Regions from separate parts of the Micromonospora sp. NPDC048170 genome, predicted to be linked through region 1. Evidence: riboswitches for the same ligand, from Rfam matches in the RefSeq annotation. Region 1 holds a riboswitch; the other holds the start of a gene.

The links. A riboswitch is a leader RNA that binds a small molecule or an ion and turns the genes downstream of it on or off. The one in region 1 is predicted to bind glycine.
Region 2: it holds a riboswitch for glycine, as region 1 does, so the genes downstream of both, gcvP (aminomethyl-transferring glycine dehydrogenase) here and gcvT (glycine cleavage system aminomethyltransferase GcvT) in region 1, are expected to answer to the same signal.

The regions. Positions count from the first base shown of each region.
Region 1 covers NZ_JBEZMR010000034.1:44,587-47,994, reverse strand. The annotation lists gene gcvH (glycine cleavage system protein GcvH) at 1-24, opposite strand, end outside; gene gcvT (glycine cleavage system aminomethyltransferase GcvT) at 56-1,183, opposite strand; glycine riboswitch at 1,322-1,411, opposite strand; gene AB0D32_RS28530 (collagenase) at 1,803-3,408, shown strand, end outside.
Region 2 covers NZ_JBEZMR010000017.1:108,083-111,490, reverse strand. The annotation lists gene AB0D32_RS21210 (hypothetical protein) at 1-194, shown strand, start outside; gene AB0D32_RS21205 (NAD-dependent protein deacetylase) at 403-1,260, shown strand; glycine riboswitch at 1,307-1,405, shown strand; gene gcvP (aminomethyl-transferring glycine dehydrogenase) at 1,480-3,408, shown strand, end outside.

The sequences.
Region 1 (3,408 bases):
GCGCAGGCGCGCAGGGACATCCATGCCCATTACTCCTCGTGGTTGGGGACGCGCGTCAGCGCGGACGGCGGTAGAACGGCAGCCGGGCGATCTCCACCGGCTCGGTGTCTCCTCGGATGACGACGCCCAGTCGGGACCGCGCCCCGACCGCGTCGGGGTGGACCCGGGCCATCGCGACGGGCCGGCCCAGCACCGGTGACAGCGCGCCGCTGGTGACCACACCGACGGGTTCCGCCGCGGTGCCGCCGGCGAGCGTGACCACCGGATGGCCGGTGCGTGGGACGCGCCGCCCGGATCCGACGAGTCCGACGAGGACGGTGGCGGCACCCGCGTCCCGGCGTTCGGCCAGCGCGGCCCGGCCGACGAAGTCACCCGGCTTGGCGAAGGCCACCACCCGCCCCAGGCCCGCCTCGAAGGGGGTGACGCCGCGGTGCAGTTCGAAGCCGTACAGCGGCATCCCGGCCTCGATGCGGAGCGTGTCCCGGCAGGCCAGCCCGGCCGGTGTCAGCCCGTACGTGGCGCCGGCGGCGAGCAGCGCCCGCCAGGTGTCGACCGCGTCCCCGGCCCGGACGAAGAACTCGAAGCCGTCCTCGCCCGTGTATCCGGTGCGGGCGACGAGCGCCGGCCGCCCGCCGACGTCCAGCTCGGCGGCGGTGTAGTACCCGAGGCGGGTCGACTCCGCGCCGACGAGGGCCTCCACCGTGTCGGCGGCGCGGGGACCCTGCACGGCGATGATGGCGCGCTCGGCGGTGTGGTCGGTGACGGTCGTTCCGGGTCCGGCGCAGCGGGTGCGCAGTTCGGCCAGCGCGGTACCGGTGTTGACGGCGTTCGTCACCAGCAGGTACCTGTCGGCGGCGAGCCGGTAGGCGACCAGGTCGTCGAGCACGCCGCCGGTCTCGTCGCAGAGCATGGTGTAGCGGGCGCGGCCCACCGGTACCGCCGACAGGTGCCCGACCAGCGCGTGGTCCAGCGCCGCCGGGGCCTGCGGCCCGGACACCTCGAGCTGTCCCATGTGGCTGAGGTCGAACAGGCCGGCGCGTTCGCGTACCGCGCGGTGCTCGGCGGTCTCGCTGCCGTAGCGCAGCGGCATCGACCAGCCGGCGAAGCCGGTGAACCGGGCGCCGAGTTCGGCGTGCGCGGCGTGCAGGGGTGGGTGGAGCAGGGTCGTCTGACTCTGGTGCATGGAGGCCTCCCTCGTCCCGACGCGGTCGCGTCGTACGGTCGGTTGCCTCCCGCTCTGTCATGGACCTGAGAGCTTCACCGCCGGCTGGCGGTTTGCACCGTGGGTGAGACGACGGATCGTCTGCTTTCCAGAGTTCGCCTCATCCGAGCGGTAACGGGGCCTGAGAGTTTCTTGGGAGTTTGCTCCTTCGGCGCCCCGACGGGTCGGGGTCTCTCCCGCGCGGATTCGAACGGCGTCTATGTACTTGTCGGTTGCCCGCAGACCCTAGGCGACCGGCCGAGCGGGTGTCAACGACAACGGAGCGTAACCATAACGTCACGTATATAGATAGTGAACAATCCTTTACACGATGTGTGATGTGTGCCATTGTACTGGCCACCTACGGGACAATGCCCGACCTCGATCGAAGGAGACCTCTCCCGTAGGGCCCTCCGAAGAGGAGGGGAGCGTCCGTCAATCCGTGCCTCACCCTGCGGAGATCCGTCTCGGTCACCCCCGGCCACCGACCGGTGGACGACCACCCCCACCCCCACTCTCCGGCGACCCGAGCCGGAGCACGAACGCCAGGAGGCGAACCGTGAAAACCAGGAAGTCACGAAATCGAGGCCTCTGGGCCGCCATGCCACTCGCACTCGTGCTGGCGCTGGGGCTGAGCCCGCTGGCCCCCTCCGCCACCGCCAACGCGGCGCCGTCGGCGAGACCGACCGGTACCGCGCCGACCGACGCCGGCGTCGGCTCCGGCGCCGTCGACGGGCACGTCCGGCGGGCCCCGCTGCCGCTGAGTGAGCGCTCCCCGCTCCCCGCGTCCCGCGAGGAGCTGCGCCGCGACTACGACCAGCCCGACGCCGCGAAGCCGCGCAGTGCCCCGTCGGCGCACGGGCTGGCCGCCGCCGCCCCGTGCGCCGTGAGTGACTTCACCAGCCGGACCGGCAGCGCCCTGGTACAGCAGATCAAGGCGTCCACCACCGACTGCGTGAACACCCTGTTCAGCCTGTCCGGAAGCGACGCCTACCAGGCGTTCCGCGAGGCGCAGATGGCCAGCGTGGCGTACGGGCTGCGGGACGACGCCGGCTCCTACGACGGCACCAACCGCACGGGTACGGCCCAGCTCGTGCTGTACCTGCGGGCCGGCTACTACGTGCAATGGAACTACCCGTCCACGGTGGGCTCGTACGGCCCCACCCTGCGCACCGCCATCCGCGCCGGCCTGGACACGTTCTTCGCCAACAGCCGCTCAGGCGACGTGAACGACGCCAACGGCGAGGTGCTGGCCGAGGCGGTCACGCTGATCGACAGCGCCGAGGAGAACGCCCGTTACCTGTACGTGGTGAAGCGGCTGCTGACCGGCTACAACAGCTCGTACGACTCGTCGTGGTGGATGCTGAACGCGGTCAACAACGTCTACATCGTGCTGTTCCGGGGCCACCAGGTGCCCGAGTTCGTCAGCACCGTCACCGCCGACCCGAGCGTGCTGGACACGCTGTACAGCTTCGCCAGCGGCAAACGGGCGATGCTCGGCACCGAGCGGGGCTACCTGGTCTCCAACGCCGGCCGGGAACTGGGCCGGTTCCTCCAGCACACCGCGTTGCGGCCGAAGGCACGGCCGCTGGCCCGGGGCCTGCTCGACCTGAGCGCGATCACCGGCCCCACCGCCGCCCTCTGGGTCGGCGTCGCGGAGATGACCGACTACTACGACAAGGCAAACTGCGCCTACTACGACACCTGCGACCTCCAGGCGCGGCTGGCCGCCGTGGTCCTGCCGATCACCTACACCTGCGGCAGCACCATCCGCATCCGCGCCCAGCAGATGACCTCGGCCGAGCTGGACCGGTCCTGCACCAGCATGCGCAACCAGGACGCGTACTTCCACTCCGTGGTGGCGGACAACGGCCCGGTCGCCGACGACCGCAACACCACGCTCGAAGTCGTGGTCTTCGACTCCAGCACCGACTACCAGACGTACGGCGGGCCGATGTTCGGCATCGACACCAACAACGGCGGCATGTACCTCGAAGGCGACCCGGCCGTCGTCGGCAACCAGCCGCGGTTCATCGCGTACGAGGCGGAGTGGCTGCGCCCCACCTTCGAGATCTGGAACCTCAACCACGAGTACACCCACTACCTCGACGGTCGCTTCAACATGTACGGCGACTTCACCGACAACATCGCCACCCCCACCATCTGGTGGATCGAGGGCTTCGCCGAGTACGTGTCGTACTCGTACC
Region 2 (3,408 bases), on a different contig from region 1:
GGGGCGGGGAGTTGCCGCGGCAGGTGCGGGAGTTGGAGGAGCGGCACGCGGCGTTGGTGGCGGCGGTGGCGGCGGCCCAACAGCACCTGAGCCGGTGGCAGGCGTACCTGTCGGAGCAGTCCGAGCAGTTGCGGGCCGACGCGGCGGCGGCCGGGGCGGTAGGTGCGCAGTTGCGCGCCGTGCTCGGCGAGTAGCGGGGTCGGGGGTCAGCGCCGGTCGGCGGCGGCCCGGTCGACGGTGTTCCTTGCGGGCGGCGCCCGGCGGCGAAGAGGACCGCGTCGGCGCCGTGCAGGTGGTCGGCGAGTTCGTCGACGCCGACGTGTTCGAGGTCTGGGGGAGGGCTTCGGGACGCCGGCCGGTCGGTGTTCGCCGTCGGGTGGATGCCTGAGGCAGCATGGACGGGTGACGGAGACGGTCGACGCGTTGGCCGGCCTGGTGGCCGGCGGTGGTGTCGTGGTGTTGAGCGGGGCGGGCCTGTCCACCGAGTCGGGCATCCCGGACTACCGGGGGCCCAGTGGCGTGGCGCGGCGGCACACCCCCATGACGTACCAGGTGTTCACGCGCGACGCGCAGGCGCGGCGGCGCTACTGGGCGCGCAGCCACCTGGGGTGGCGGGTGATCGCGCGGGCGGCCCCGAACGAGGGGCACCGGGCGGTGGCGCGGCTGCAACAGGGTGGGCTGGTCGACGGGATCATCACGCAGAACGTGGACGGGCTGCACACCGTCGCGGGCAGCACCGGGGTGGTGGAGTTGCACGGGCGTCTCGACGAGGTGGTGTGCCTGGGCTGCGGTAACCAGACGTCACGGGAGGAGTTGGACCGGCGGCTGCGGGAGGCGAACCCGACCTTCGACGCGCGGGTCGCGGCGGTCAACCCGGACGGTGACGTGGATCTCGCCGACGACGAGGTGGCCCGGTTCCGTACGGTCGACTGCACGTTCTGCCGGGGCGGCATGCTGAAGCCGGACGTGGTGTTCTTCGGCGAGACGGTGCCGGCGCAGCGGGTGGCCCGCTGTTTCGGCCTGGTGGCGCGGGCGCGGCTGCTGCTGGTGCTGGGGTCGTCGTTGACGGTGCTGTCGGGTCGACGGTTCGTGCTGCGTGCGGCGAAGCTGGGCATTCCGGTGGTGATCGTCAACCAGGGGCCGACCCGGGGGGACGGGTGTGCGGTGTTGACGGTCGACGCGCCGCTGGGCCGGCTGCTGCCGGCGCTGGCCGACCGGGTGGCGGGTGCGGCGGTCGGTGCGTGCGGCGGGCGGGGGTAGGACCTTCGGTGGGCAGGCCGGCGCTGGTAGCGTTGACCATGCCGGTAGTACCCACGTGGGAGAGACCGCCCAGCAGCATCTCGGGCGGCGCCGAAGGGGCAAATCCTCCCCGGAACCTCTCAGGCAAAAGGACCTCGTGGGCAGGCACTGTGGAGCGCCTCGCGGGCGCGACAGAGGGGGAGGCCGACCTGTCGACCTCGCCCCCCGGGAGCGCCGCCCATGACCACAGAGCAGTTCGCCGCCCGCCACATCGGCCCCGATCCGGACGACGAGCGCCGGATGCTGGAGGCTGTCGGCTACGGCTCGATCGAGGAGCTGATGGACGCGGCGATCCCCGAGGTGATCCGCTGGCACGGCACCCTGGATCTGCCGGAGCCGGCCAGCGAGCACGACGCCCTCGCCGAGCTGCGGGCCCTGGCGGCCCGTAACACCGTCGCGGTGTCCATGATCGGTCTGGGCTACCACGGCACGCACACTCCGCCGGTGATCCGCCGTAACGTGCTGGAGGACCCGGCCTGGTACACGGCGTACACGCCGTACCAGCCGGAGATCAGCCAGGGGCGGCTGGAGGCGTTGCTGAACTTCCAGACGATGGTCACCGACCTGACCGGGCTGGCCACCGCGAACGCGTCGATGCTCGACGAGGGCACCGCCGCGGCCGAGGCGATGACCCTGGCGCGCCGCGCGTCGAAGAGCCGCAGCGCGGTGTACGTCGTCGACGCCGACACCCTGCCGCAGACCATCGCGGTGATCAGCAGCCGGGCGGAGCCGCTCGGTATCGACGTGCGGGTCGTCGACGTCGCGCGCGACGGGTTGCCGGCGGAGTTCTTCGGCCTGCACCTGCAGTACCCGGGGGCGTCCGGGGCGGTGCGTGAGCAGGCAGGCCTGGTGGAGGCGGCGCACGCCGTCGGGGCGCTGGTCACCGTCGCGGCGGACCTGCTGGCCCTGACGCTGCTGCGCCCGCCGGGGGAGATCGGCGCGGACATCGCCGCCGGCACCACCCAGCGCTTCGGCGTACCGATGGGCTTCGGTGGGCCGCACGCCGGCTACCTGGCGGTACGGGCGGGGCTGGAGCGGATGCTGCCCGGCCGGCTGGTCGGGGTGTCGCGCGACGCGGCCGGCAATCCGGCGTACCGGCTGGCGTTGCAGACCCGTGAGCAGCACATCCGGCGGGAGAAGGCGACCAGCAACATCTGCACCGCGCAGGTGCTGCTCGCCGTGATGGCGGGCATGTACGCCGTCTACCACGGCCCGGACGGGCTGCGGGAGATCGCCCGGCGTACCCATGACATGGCGGCGCGGTTGGCGGCGACGCTGCGGGGTGTGGACGGCGTCGAGGTGGTGCACGACGCGTTCTTCGACACCGTCCTGGTGCGGGTTCCCGGCGGCGCCGAGACGGTCGTCTCCGACGCCGCCGCCCGGGGCGTGAACCTGCGGCTGGTCGACGCCGACCATGTGGGGGTGTCCTGCGACGAGACGACCACTCCCGCCCACCTGCGGAAGGTGTTCGACGCGTTCGGGGCCACCGTCGGCGGGCGGCCGGTGGAGGTTGCGCCGGCGTGGTGGGACGCGCCGGTGGAGGGCGCGGTGCCGGCGGCGCTGACCCGCACGTCGGACTTCCTCACCCACGCGGTGTTCCGCACCCACCATTCCGAGACGGCGATGCTGCGCTATCTGCGGCGGTTGTCGGACTTCGACTACGCCCTGGACCGGGGCATGATCCCGCTCGGGTCGTGCACGATGAAGCTCAACGCCACCACCGAGATGGAGCCGGTGAGCTGGCCGGAGTTCGCGCACGTGCACCCGTTCGCGCCGGACGCGCAGACCACCGGCTACCGGCAGATGATCGCCCAGTTGGAGGGGTGGCTGGCGGAGGTGACCGGCTACGACGCGGTCAGCGTGCAGCCCAACGCCGGCTCGCAGGGCGAGTTGGCGGGCCTGCTGGCGATCCGCGCCTACCACCGGGACCGGGGCGAGGGGCACCGGGACGTGTGCCTGATCCCGTCGTCGGCGCACGGCACCAACGCGGCGAGCGCGGTGATGGCCGGGATGCGGGTCGTCGTGGTGGGCTGCGACGACGGGGGCAACGTCGACCTGGTGGACCTCGACGCGAAGATCGACAAGCACCGGGACGCCCTCGCGGCGATC